3 regions of the Corynebacterium yudongzhengii genome follow, and region 3 is predicted to be linked to each of the others. Evidence: riboswitches for the same ligand, from Rfam matches in the RefSeq annotation. Region 3 holds a riboswitch; each other region holds the start of a gene.

Region 1 (4,372 bases), 1.2 Mb from region 3:
ACATAGTCGACATCCGCGTTGTTCATGCCCACCGACGGCAGGATGTCGTCGGGGTCGTTGAAGTACTTGGCCAGCAGCTTTTCGGTGCCGAGGCGTTGGGCGGTGCGCGCGAGACGTCGGAACCATTTCGGCCCGGTACCCTGCCCGAGCAGGGAGCTGTAGAAGCCGGCCTTCTTCGTCCCGTCCGCCACGGTGGGCTCCCACACCAGGGTGCGCGGCACGCCGTTGAAGTCCTCGTACTGGATGACCAGCATCCGGTTGATGATGCTGATCAGGGGGTTGAGGTGGATCGAGTAGTTCTGGAAGGCGTACTGCGCGGGATAGGGCGCAGAGGCGATGTCGAAGGAGCGCACGCCCAGGACGGTGCCTTGGGTAAGGAAGCGTCGTCGATAAGCGCGGGCCGCCTCGCGCACCGCCTCGACGCGCTTGCCGCGCAGCCAGATGTCGTGGACACCGTCGAATTCCGGGATGGGCCGCATAGTGGGCGGATCCACGAGCTGGCGTTCGCGGACGATGTCGGGGCTCGACGAATAAGGGACGCTATCACTGGATCCCCAGTCGTCTCGGCGTCCACTGGTTACGGGTTCGACACTGGTCATGGGTCTTCCTTTCCCCGGCACAGGCAATCTCACAGGCGCACAGGCCGGTCACTGGTCAGTTTCGCGTTGATGTATCGGCACAGCCAGGTGGGCGAAAAGCGCGAGGTCAGGTACGCGAGTTTGGCCTGCCTGCCCACCGGATGATGGATTCTGATGGGGCTACGGCGCGGGGCCTCGACGACGTCGGCCACCGCGCGCGCCACCTCGGCCGGTGTGAGGTTGACCCCGAGGCGCCGGGTGCCGCTAGTTTCCACCCCGTCGAGCATCCCGGTGGCGGCATAGAGCGGCCACACGGAAGCGACGTCGATGCCCTCCTCGGCCCACTCGAGCTCGAGCGCTTCGGTAATACCCCGGATCGCGAATTTGGTCGCGGAGTAGACCGCCATATCGGGGGTGCCGTAGATAGCGGAGGCGGACGCGATATTGACGAGCTTGCCTCCACCGTCTTTCAGCCAGGGGTAGGCCGCCCGCGCGCCGAAGAGCACGCCTTTGACGTTGACGTCGACAAGCTGGGCGCCCTTGTCGTAGGAACCTTCCTCCATGAAAGGCCCGCCGTAGAGAATCCCGGCGTTGTTGACCACGACGTCGATGCCGCCCCCAGCGGCCGCGGCGAACTCCGCCAGCGCATCTTCCCACGTGTGCGGGTCGCTAACGTCGAGAAAGCCGGTGTGCACGGAGTCGCTGTGCACCCAGTCGAAGCCGTCGACGAGGTCGTAGACCCCCACCGTCCATCCTCGCTCGGCGAGGATCTCGGCAGTGGCGCGGCCGATACCGCGGGCCCCGCCACTGATAAATACTGATCGCGTCATACCCACACCTTAAGTGAGTCATCTCACACAATCTACCCCGAACTCCCACATAACCCGCCGGACTGCGCTACGGTGAAAAGACACCGACCGAACACGGGGGCCCGAAGGTAGAGGGCTGAGATCCGCGCTGTATCCCGCGCGACCACCGTTTGAACCTGTCTGGTTAGCACCAGCGAAGGAAGTGAGGATAAGTCCATGACGGACGTGTATGCGCGAGAAATCCACCCCAAGCACCGCTACGCTCCGATCGAGGAGAACGGGCTGAGCGTTCCCGAAACCGCGATTGATCTCGACGACTCCCCCACCGGCCCCAACGAGCCGCTGAAGATCTACCGCACCCGCGGGCCCTGGGCGGAACCCACCGAAGGCCTTCCGGGGCTGCGCAGCGAGTGGATCCGGGCCCGCGGTGACGTCGAGGAATACACTGGTCGCGCCCGCAACCTTCTCGACGACGGCAACCGCGCGCTCAAGCGCGGCGAGGCCAGCCAGGAGTGGAAGGGCACGCGCCGGAAGCCCCTGCGCGCCGCGAAGGACCGGAAGGTGACCCAGATGCACTACGCCCGGGCCGGCGAGATCACCCGCGAGATGGAGTTCGTGGCGTTGCGCGAGCATTGCGACGTCGAGAAGGTCCGCCGCGAGGTCGCCGCCGGGCGCGCGATCATCCCGAACAACGTCAACCACCCCGAATCCGAGCCGATGATCATCGGCAACGCTTTTTTGACGAAGATCAACGCGAATATCGGCAACTCGGCGGTGACGTCGTCGATCCGCGAGGAAGTCGATAAGCTGCGCTGGGCCACCCGCTGGGGCGCCGATACGGTGATGGACCTCTCCACCGGCAATGACATCCACACCACCCGCGAGTGGATCCTGCGCAACTCTCCGGTGCCGATCGGCACCGTGCCGATCTACCAGGCGCTCGAGAAGGTCAACGGCGTCGCCGAAGACCTCAGCTGGGAGATCTTCCGCGACACCGTCATCGAACAGTGCGAACAGGGCGTCGACTACATGACGGTCCACGCCGGCGTGCGCCTGCCGTTCGTGCCCTTAACCACCCGCCGGGTCACCGGCATCGTCTCGCGCGGCGGCTCGATCATGGCCGGCTGGTGCTTGGCGCACCATCAGGAGTCTTTCCTCTACGAGAACTTCGACGAGCTGTGCGAGATCTTCGCCGCCTACGACGTCGCTTTTTCGCTTGGCGACGGACTGCGCCCCGGTTCCGCCGCCGATGCCAACGACGCCGCTCAGTTCGCCGAGCTCAAGACCATCGGCGAGCTGACCCGGAAGGCGTGGGAGCACGATGTGCAGGTGATGGTGGAAGGCCCCGGCCACGTCCCGCTGGATAAAGTGCAGGTCAATAACGAGAAGGAACAAGAGTTCTGCGATGGCGCGCCCTTCTATACCCTGGGCCCGCTCGTCACCGACATCGCGCCCGGCTATGACCACATCACCTCGGCGATAGGGGCGGCGAACATCGCCATGGGTGGCACCGCCATGCTCTGCTACGTCACCCCGAAGGAGCACCTGGGTCTTCCCAACAAGGACGACGTGAAGACCGGCGTGATCACCTACAAGATCGCCGCGCACGCCGCGGACGTCGCGAAGGGGCACCCGGGTGCGCGCGACTGGGACGACGCGATGAGTAAGGCCCGCTTCGAGTTCCGGTGGCATGACCAGTTCGCGTTGTCGTTGGATCCGGAGACCGCGCAGTCCTACCACGACGAGACGTTGCCGGCCGAGCCGGCGAAGACCGCTCACTTCTGCTCGATGTGCGGCCCGAAGTTCTGCTCGATGCGCATCTCGCAGGACATCCGCGACACCTTCGGCGCCGAGCTCGGCATGCCCGGGGTGGGCCTGCCGGAGACCGCCACGGACGCCGAGGCGGAGGCCGGCATGGAGCAGAAGTCCCGCGAGTTCAAAGAAGCCGGCAACAGCATCTACCTCACCGCCGAGGAGGCCCGCAGTAGGTAACCTAGTGTCCATGCGCATCGCTTCGTGGAACGTCAACTCCGCCCGCAGCCGTGCTGAACGCATGGTGGATTTTCTGCAACGTCACGACGTCGACGTCTTAGCCGTCCAGGAAACCAAAACCAGCGACGCGAAGTTCCCCTACGAGGCTTTCGAGGCCATCGGCTACGAGGTCGCGCACGTCGGCTTCAACCAGTGGAACGGCGTGGCGATCATCTCGCGCGTGGGCATCGACGACGTCGAAAAACACCTGCCCGGCCAGCCCGGCTTCGCAAAAGACCCGGATGCCGAGCAGCCCCTCGAGGCGCGCGCGGTCGGCGCCGTCTGCGGCGGGGTGAAAGTCTGGTCGTTGTATGTGCCCAACGGGCGGGAGATCGGCGATCGCCACTTTGATTACAAGCTCGCCTTCCTCTGGTCCGCGTGCTGGTACGCCCGCCGCGAGCTGGAGGAAAACCCGGAAACGCTCATGACGATGGTGGGCGATTTCAACGTCGCCGAGCGCGACGAGGACGTCTGGGACATCGCGGTGTTCGACGGCAAAACCCACGTCACCGAACCCGAGCGCGCCGCCTTCGGGATGCTCACGGAGTCCGGGATGGCCGAGATCACCCGCTCCCTTGCCGACGGCCGCTACACCTACTGGGACTACAAAGGCATGCGCTACCAGAAGGACGAGGGCATGCGCATCGACTACCACCTCGCCTCCCCGGCGCTGGCAAAAAAGGCCACTTCCGCGCTTATCGACGCCGACGAACGCTCCGGCAAAGGCGCCTCGGACCACGCGCCGGTGATCGTCGACTACCACCTCGAGGCGGCGAGGGTGGACGCGCCGGACTACGACAGCGTGCGCTGATATGACGATCGACCTCGATTTTTCCACCTGGCAGGTGGTCGGTTTAGCCATTGACTACGCGATCAAGATCGCCGCGGTGGGAATTATTCCGGAGGGGCGGCGGCCGTCGTCAAGCAATGCCTGGCTGCTGCTCATCCTGCTTC
Region 2 (4,372 bases), 1.2 Mb from region 3:
CCATGTCCTGCTGGCCGACGTGCACGCCCAAGCCCAGCTCGACGGCGATCTCGACGCGGTCGTTGACGAGCACCGGCACCCCGTGCGGGCGCGCCACCTTCTCGACGGCGCGGGCGAGGTGGGCGAAGGTGTCGTCGTCAAGCTCTTTGTCGCGCACCTGCACCATGCTCACCCCGCCGGCGATCGCCTCGGCGACGACCGCGGGCACCCGCTCATAGCCGCCGGGCAGGCGGGAGTCGGTGACCAGGTAGAGGCGGTAATCGAGGTCCATCGTCAGTCCTCGGTGATGCGGCACGCCACCCCGGCCGCGGGCAGGCGATAAAGCTCGTCCAGCCAGAACTGCCGGAAGGTGCCGGGGCCGTCGGCGCGGTGGGCGGCGCGCTGGGCGGCGGTGGCGAAGGCGACGTGCGCGGCCACGGTGGCGTCGTGGGCGCTGTCCGCGGCGGCCACGAAGGCGGCGACGACCGCCCCGAGCGCGCAGCCGGTGCCGATGGTGACGGCCATGAGGGGATCGCCGCCGTCGATACGCGTGACGCGCCCAGGAGACACCACGACGTCCGTGGCCCCAGAGACCGCCACCACTGCCCCGCAATACTCGGCGAGCTCGCGCGCGGCGGTGAGAGCGGAATCGACGCTGTCGGTGGCATCCACGCCCCGGCCGCCCTCGTGCGTGGAACCGGTGACCGCGGCGTGCAGGTGCAGGATTTCGGAGGGGTTGGCGCGGATGACGGTCGGCCGCTTCTCGACGACCCGCCGCGCGAACTCCGTGCGCACACTCAAACCACCGACGGCCACGGGGTCCAGCACGGTGACCTTGTGGTGGCGCCGGGCGGTATCCAGGGCGTTGTCCATGGCCTTGAGCTGGTCGAGGTGCGGGTTGCCGACGTTGACAAGCACCGCATCCGCCACTTCGGCGAACTCGGCGGCCTCCACGGGGTGGCTGACCATCGCGGGCGCAGCCCCGACGGCCAGAAGGACATTCGCAGTGACCTCTTGGACCACCGAATTCGTAAGACAGTGCACGAGCGGCGCCTGCTCCCGCAGCGCCTCGTGTGCCTGGGTATAGCTATCGTGCGTCAAGCTTTCACATCCCTTCGCTAGTGCTAACTAGTGCAGGTTCCTCGGGTGTGATCTCAGCCCCGCCTTCTGCCGGGCACCCCGTGTGTATGCCTCGATGCTAACAGAGCGTGCTAGCTCTGAGTGCGGCGCTGGCGCGCGAACTCGCTTAAGACCACCCCGGCGGCGACCGAGGCGTTGAGAGATTCCACCCAGTCGGTGGTGGGCACGGACATGATGACGTCGCAGTTTTCGCGCACCAGCCGCGAAATGCCCTTGCCCTCCGAACCGACGACGATCACCACCGGGTCGGTGGCGTTGTCGTAGGTATCGAGGGTGTGCTCTCCCCCGGCGTCCAGACCGACGACCTGGTAGCCGTTCTTCTGGAAGGTCTGCACGGTGCGCGTGAGGTTCGTCGCCCGCGCCACCGGCAGGCGCGCCGCCGTGCCGGCGGAGGTGCGCCAGGCGACGGCCGTCACCGACGCAGAGCGGCGCTCCGGGATGATCACGCCATGCCCGCCGAACGCTGCCGTCGAGCGGATCACCGCGCCGAGGTTGCGCGGGTCGGTGATGTTATCGAGGATGACGAACATGCCCGGCTCCGGACGATCGGCGGCTTCGGCGATAAGCGTATTGACGTCCGCGTACTTGTACGGCGGGATCTCCAGGCCCACGCCCTGATGCAGGGAGTTACCGGTCATGAGGTCCATCTCGTGGCGGGGGACCTCGCGGGTGACGATGCCGCGCGAATTCGCGATTTGGACGGCCTGGGTGAGGCGATCGTCGTTACCCGTGCCCTGCGCCACGATGAGTGCGTTGGCCGGGACCTTCGCCATCAGGCACTCGAGCACCGGGTTGCGGCCGACGACGAACTCGTTGCCCTGGCGCTCGTGCCGGCCTGAATCCCGACGCTTACGCTCCATCTTCTTCTTGTACTTCGCGTGATAGACGCGGTCCTCGGCCTTCGGGGTCGCGCCCTTACCGCGGAGGCTGCGTCGGCCCTTGCCGCCTGAACCCTTCGTCGGGCCTTTCTTGTTGCTCTTGCGGATGTTGCGGCGCCGGTCATTGCCTGCCATAGAAAACAGCTCCTTAGTCCTTGAGCGACCACTCGGGGCCGTCGGCGGTATCAGTGACCTCGATGCCAGCGGCGGCGAGGCGGTCGCGCACCTCGTCGGCGGTGGCGAAGTCCTTATCCTTGCGGGCCTGGCTGCGCCGGGCAAGTTCCGCGGTCACCAGCTTATCGAGCGCTTCCTGCGTCCGCGTATCCCCCGCGGCCTGCCAGCGCTCATCGAGCGGGTCGACCCCGAGCACCGCCGTCATCGCGCGGATTTGCCCGGCGGCCTGGTGGGCGGCGGACTGGTTGCCGTCGGCAAGTGCCGAGTTACCCCGGCGCACGACGTTGTGGATCTCGGCGAGCGCCTTCGGCACGGCGATATCGTCGTCCATCGCCTCCGCGAAGGCGCCGGTGACCTCGGAGATCTCCACCTCGCCGACGCGCCGCACGAAGTCCTCGATGCGGCGATAGCCGGCGGCGGCCTCCTTCAGTGCGGACTCCGAATACTCCAGGACCGAACGATAATGGGCCGAACCCAAGTAGTAACGCAGCTCGACGGGGCGCACCAGCGTGAGCATGTTGTCGATGCTCAAGACGTTGCCCAGCGACTTCGACATCTTCTCGCCCGCCATGGTCACCCAATGATTGTGCATCCAATAGTTGGCGAAACCATCGCCGGCCGCGTGCGCCTGCGCGATCTCATTCTCATGGTGCGGGAACTTCAGATCGAGGCCGCCGCAGTGAATGTCGAAACTCTCGCCGAGATACCACGTCGACATCGCCGAGCACTCCAAATGCCAGCCCGGGCGCCCGTTGCCCCACGGGGTCGGCCACGAAGGCTCACCCGGCTTCGCCGCCTTCCACAGCGCGAAGTCCTGCGGGCCGCGCTTGCCGGAACTATCGGTTTCGCCCTGCTCCATCTCCTCGACGCGGTTACCCGAGAGGTGCCCATAATCCGAGCCCTCGGCGGCCACCCACGCGGCGATGTCGAAGTAGACGCTGCCTTCTGCGGCGTAGGCGAAGCCGGCGTCGATGAGCCGGTGCATGTAATCCACCATCTGGGTGACATGGCCCGTCGCGCGGGGCTCCACCGACGGCGGAGCCACCCCCAACAGGTTATACGCGCGGGTGAACTCACGCTCATAAGTAGACACCCACTCCCACCAGGGGCGTCCGTTGTCATTCGCCTTGGTGAGGATCTTGTCATCGATGTCCGTGACATTCCGGACAAACGCCACATCCAGACCCGAATGCTCCAACCAGCGGCGCAGAATATCAAAGGCCACGCCACTGCGCAGATGCCCGATATGCGGCGCGGACTGCGGAGTCGCACCACACAGATACACCGAGGCGTGCCCCGGTCGAATCGGTTCGAAATCGCGCTGAGTGCCGGTCGCAGTATCAAAAATCGAGAGAGTCACGGGTCATATTCTACGGGCTGGGGTTATTCGTCTGGGTGCGTGGGCTTTGGGAAGGTTTTAGGAAGGGTGCCTGGGGGCTACCCCGCGCCGCCTAAAACACCAGGAGTGCATGTCCCTAGTCTTTGAGGCGCGACTCAGGTGAACGATCAGCATGTCTTGCCTACACACTTAGTGGACTCGACCTCGTGGGATTCCTTTAGGGGTGGCTGAATTCGTTGAAGCGGAAGCGCGTTAAAGATAGGACACGCGGATGCTCCCGCGCGAGGCGCTCTGGACTGCTTGCCGGGACCCGGGCCTACATCGAAGCCATACTGCGCTATCGCTGGCCGAAATGAGGAGCATCTAAAGGAGCCCTGGTTTCGACCGCGCGGGACTCCTTTCTGTGGGGGTGATTTCGACTAGGCGTGCGGAGGCGATGGCGTTGTATGACTGCTAGAGTGTCTCGCCTTCTGTAGGTCTGCTTTTCGGTGCGGGTCCGCGTTGCTGCTGCACAAACCCTTGAAGGAAGTTGCTTAAAGGACACGTCCTTCAAGGTTTTGTGTTGGTAAATGGACTGATTTGGCGTCCTACAAGGTTCTTCCTTCAAGCATTTGTGTTCGAATGACCCGCAGGTCCCACAGAACTGACCGCGACCAGGCCTGAGTCCCCGCACCCGCATAGCGCGCTAGCGCTGGTCGAAATGTGGAGCATCTAAAGGAGTGCTGATTTCGCGCGAACGATCAGCAATGGTGATTACCCCTCGAACTGGCGCTCTTTGGGACCTTGACCTTGTGGTACCGCCAGCACTCGCATATTGTCCTTCATGCGAAGGGTGATGTGCCCTACGTGAGTAGAGACGGAC
Region 3 (4,372 bases):
CTCGGTGCGCGATCTGGTGGGCTATGTCGAGCAGGAGGCGACGGTACTGGCGGGCTCTGTGCGCGATAACCTGCGCCTCGCTCGGTCCGATGCGACCGACGAGGAATGCTGGGCGGCTTTGCGCCAGGTCAACCTGGATTCCCGCCTGCAGAGCCTGGACGATGAGCTCGGCGACCGCGGCATCTCGCTCTCCGGCGGACAGCGCCAGCGTCTCGCACTGGCCCGGATGCTGCTGATGCGTGCGCCGATCTTGCTTCTCGACGAGCCCACCAGCGCCGTCGACTCCCACAACGAGCAACTGATCCTCGACGCTATTAAGGCTTCCGCGAAGGACCGCACCGTCATCATCGTCGCGCACCGGCTGTCGACGGTGACCGACGCCGACGAGATTGTGGTGATGCGCGATGGCGTAGTCGAAGACCGCGGAACTCACGATGAGCTGTTGCGAACGTCGCCGCTCTATCACGATCTCGCTTCGCGGCAGCTGCTGGCTTAAGGCTTTCGAACCTCTGGGCGTTAGCCCTGGCCAGTCGGTTGTGAAGTATTCGTAGGCGGCCGATTCTGTGACCTGGAGGTTGCGGTAGTAAAAACTGGCCAGGCTTATGATGAGCAGGGCTTTGTAGATAGCTTTGTAGATGGCGGTCTGTTTATTGGAATGCTTTAGTGTCCGCACTAAAGCTTGATTGTCCATGTCTGCTGTGGCCTCGGCGGCGTACATGACTTATCCCCCGATACTTGTTCGCTCTCATGTTCTAAACCTAGCAAGCGCTACCGATAGCCACAAGAGGGGTGCGCAAGCCTTTTTAATCGTGTTTGTACTGGAGCTTTATTCTATGCCATGGCATAAAACAGAAGCCCCAGGATACGGGGATCCCCCTCTTGTCAGCGTTCAAGTGTTCGATAGCATTGACTGGCCCTGAAGTGTCAGATGCGGTTTGTTGGTAGCGCTTCTCCGGCAAGACGGCAGCGGAGGTTTCCGGGCATTTGGCAAAAGCCATCCGCCCCCGGTTGCCGCGACCCTGGTATGCAGCGCTATCGCTGGTCGAAAACAGGGCCATAGAAAGGACTACTGGTTTCGAGCGCGCGTGACACAAACACTTGGGCACTCATGTAGCGAATCAAGTTTGGTAACCCCTTCGGCTAGCAGGCCACCAGAAACCCGCACCCCACAAACAAAAGACCGCCTCGCGCAAGGCTGGGGTCTTCACAACCCAAGCCCCGCAGAGGCGGTCTTTTTCTGGGATTTCGCTCGAGCCGACTCTTTACAGAACCGACCCAGATACAGGCTTAGCGACGCTCCTTGATGCGAGCGGCCTTGCCGCGGCGATCGCGCATGTAGTACAGCTTCGCGCGGCGGACCTGGCCGCGGCGGGAAACCTCGATGCGCTCGATGTTCGGAGAGTGGACCGGGAAGGTACGCTCGACGGCGATGCCGAAGGAGACCTTGCGGACGGTGAAGGTCTCGCTGACGCCGGAGCCCTGACGACGCAGAACGAAGCCGCGGAACATCTGGGTACGCTCGGTGGAACCCTCGATGACCTTGACGTGCACGTCAAGGGTGTCACCCGGGCGGAAGTCCGGGATGTCGTCGCGCAGGGATTCTGCGTTGATCTTGTCAATGATGTTGGTCATGCCAGGCATTTCCTTTTCAGTTTGGGACAGAGGACCCTGGCGGCTTTTCCCCAAAGGAGGCGCTCGGCCGGTTCGTATCCGTATGCAGGTTCACATTCACCGCGTACGCCATGCACGCAGCAGACCCGCATATTTTGTCATGCCTGCAGTCAGTAACCAAATCCCCTCCCCTAATTCTTAACCTCCATTGTCCAGGCCACTTCACACCACCTACATTGGACTCATAAACCCCACGGGCGCCCGCGGTAACGGGCTGAGATCGCGCTAATACCGCGCGAGCACCGTTCGAACCTGATACGGCTCGCACCGACGAAGGAAGAGAGGCTTCAACGCCATGTGTTCTGCGGCTAAGCGTGCCCCGAGGCACAAGCTCGATCTACGCTGTTATCTCATCACCGCTTCCGGGACTTTCGACGAGGTCATCGCCACCGCCACGCAGGCCGCCCGCGGAGGCGCCGGCATCATTCAGGTGCGCAGCAAACCCATCTCCGCCCGCGATCTCTTCGAGCTCTCGCGCCGGCTGTCGCGCGCCGTGTACGAGGCGAATCCCGCCACCCACGTGGTGATCGACGATCGTGCCGACGTCGCCGCCGCCCTCATGCGCGCCGGCGAGAACGTCCACGGCGTTCACGTCGGCCAGGATGATCTCCCGGCCACCGCGGTGCGCGAGTTCCTCGGCCCCGACGCGATCATCGGCCTGACCACGGGCACCCTCGAGCTGGTGCGCGCGGTCGAGCAGGTCTTGGACATCGTCGATTACATCGGCTGCGGCCCCTTCCGTGCCACCCCGACGAAGGATTCCGGGCGCGCCCCGATCGGGTTGAAGGGCTATCCGGCGCTTGTCGACGCCTCCCCGGTCCCCCTCGTCGCCATCGGCGATGTCACCGCCGCCGACGCCCCGGCACTGGCCGCCGCGGGCGTCGACGGTGTCGCCGTAGTCCGCGGCTTCGCCCACAGCGACGACCCCGCCGCCTACGCCCGCGAGATCCTGGAGGCGTTCTAATGCGCGTCACCGTCATCGGCGCCGGCATCATCGGCTTAAGCACCGCCTTCGAGCTCACCGAACGCGGCGACGAGGTCCGCCTCATTGACCCCGCGCCCGCGCGTTCCGCGACGTACCACGCCGGCGGCATGCTCGCCCCCGCCGCGGAGGTCCAATACCGCCAGGAGCCACTGTTTCCGCTGATGCTGGATTCGGCGGCGAAGTACCCCTCCCTCATCGAGCGCGTCACGAGCGTTACCGACCTGCCCACCGGCTATCGCACGGAAGGCACCCTGGTCATCGCCGGGGACCACGCGGATGCCCGCCACCTGCGCGATCTTTCCGAATACCAGCACGTCCACGGTATGAAGGTGGAGCGGTTGAGCCGTCGAGAAGCACGCCACCTGGAACCGGCACTCGCCCCGTCCATCGCCGGCGCCGTGCACATCCCCGGCGACCACCAGGTCTCGCCGCGGGCGTTGTCCGAAGCCCTGCTCGATGCCGTCCGCCGTCGGGGCGTCGAGATCGTCGCCGATACCATCACGCGTATCGACGGCGCCCGCGCCCACGGCCGCGTCGGCACCTACGACGCCGAGCAGGTGGTGCTCGCCGCCGGGCTCGGCGCCGCACGTATCGACGGCTGGCATCCCGGCCCCAACCCCCTCGAGCTGCGCCCGGTCTACGGCGACATCCTGCGCCTGAGCGTTCCACGCCACCTCGGCCCGCTGGTCAGCCGCGTGATCCGCGCCTTCGTGGAGGACCGGCCCGTCTATGTCATCCCGCGCGACGATCACACCGTGGCGCTGGGGGCCACGAGCCGGGAGGACGACCAACCCCTGCCCCGGGTGGGCAGCATCTTCGACCTGGTGCGTGACGGCATCGAGATCGTGCCCGGGCTGGAGGAGTGCGCGCTGGTGGAGGCGACCGTCGGCACGCGGCCCGGCACCCCGGATGACCTGCCGTATCTCGGGCGCATCAGCGACGAGCTGATCGTCTCCACCGGGTATTTCCGCCACGGCATCCTGCTCGCCGCCCTCGCCGCCGAGGCCACCGCCCAGCTGATTCACGGCATAACGCCCACCATTGATCTGCGCGCCACCGACCCGCTGCGCCACGCTACTGACGTTTAAGGAGAACCCATGCACATCACGTTCAACGACCAGCCCGTCGACTACGACACCCCGCCGTCTCTCGCCCAGGTCATCGCCGAGCAGGTCGGCTCACCGGAGGGCATCGCCGTCGCCGTCAACGGCACAGTGGTCTCCCGCAGCAGCTGGGACGAGCGCATTCTTGCCGACGGCGACCGCCTTGACGTCCTCACCGCCGTCCAGGGAGGCTAGACGTGGCACTGACGATCGCTGATCAAACCTTCCGCTCCCATCTCATCATGGGCACCGGCGGCGCAAGCTCGCACGAGCTGCTCGAGCGCTCGCTGAAAGCGTCGCAGACGGAGCTGACCACCGTCGCGATGCGGCGCTACGAAGCCCGCACCTCCTCCGGCGGCGAGAGCGTCTTCGAGCTGCTCCGGCGCCTCAACATCGCGTTTCTGCCGAACACCGCCGGCTGCCGCACCGCCCGCGACGCCGTCATCACCGCCCGCCTCGCCCGCGAAGCCCTCGACACCTCCTGGGTGAAACTCGAGGTCATCGCCGATGAGCACACGCTGTTGCCGGATGTCGTCGAGACGATCGACGCCTGCGAGCAGCTTGTCGACGAAGGCTTCACCGTCCTCGCCTACACCTCGGACGATCCGGTTGC

Evidence for each region. Region 3 has a riboswitch for thiamine pyrophosphate ahead of C3B44_RS04280 (thiamine phosphate synthase). Riboswitches for the same ligand answer to the same signal wherever they lie in the genome.
Region 1: linked by a shared signal. The riboswitch ahead of thiC (phosphomethylpyrimidine synthase ThiC) and the one ahead of C3B44_RS04280 (thiamine phosphate synthase) in region 3 are both predicted to bind thiamine pyrophosphate.
Region 2: linked by a shared signal. The riboswitch ahead of thiM (hydroxyethylthiazole kinase) and the one ahead of C3B44_RS04280 (thiamine phosphate synthase) in region 3 are both predicted to bind thiamine pyrophosphate.

The regions. Positions count from the first base shown of each region.
Region 1 covers NZ_CP026947.1:2,205,010-2,209,381, forward strand. Annotated here, with positions in the region: gene C3B44_RS10265 (MBL fold metallo-hydrolase) at 1-599, opposite strand, end outside; gene C3B44_RS10270 (SDR family oxidoreductase) at 629-1,408, opposite strand; TPP riboswitch at 1,492-1,606, shown strand; gene thiC (phosphomethylpyrimidine synthase ThiC) at 1,604-3,379, shown strand; gene C3B44_RS10280 (exodeoxyribonuclease III) at 3,390-4,229, shown strand; gene cls (cardiolipin synthase) at 4,231-4,372, shown strand, end outside.
Region 2 covers NZ_CP026947.1:2,134,399-2,138,770, forward strand. Annotated here, with positions in the region: gene thiE (thiamine phosphate synthase) at 1-271, opposite strand, end outside; gene thiM (hydroxyethylthiazole kinase) at 274-1,080, opposite strand; TPP riboswitch at 1,073-1,171, opposite strand; gene rlmB (23S rRNA (guanosine(2251)-2'-O)-methyltransferase RlmB) at 1,191-2,132, opposite strand; gene cysS (cysteine--tRNA ligase) at 2,146-3,531, opposite strand.
Region 3 covers NZ_CP026947.1:930,515-934,886, reverse strand. Annotated here, with positions in the region: gene C3B44_RS04290 (ABC transporter ATP-binding protein) at 1-496, shown strand, start outside; gene rplS (50S ribosomal protein L19) at 1,288-1,632, opposite strand; TPP riboswitch at 1,855-1,968, shown strand; gene C3B44_RS04280 (thiamine phosphate synthase) at 1,967-2,635, shown strand; gene thiO (glycine oxidase ThiO) at 2,635-3,744, shown strand; gene thiS (sulfur carrier protein ThiS) at 3,754-3,954, shown strand; gene C3B44_RS04265 (thiazole synthase) at 3,963-4,372, shown strand, end outside.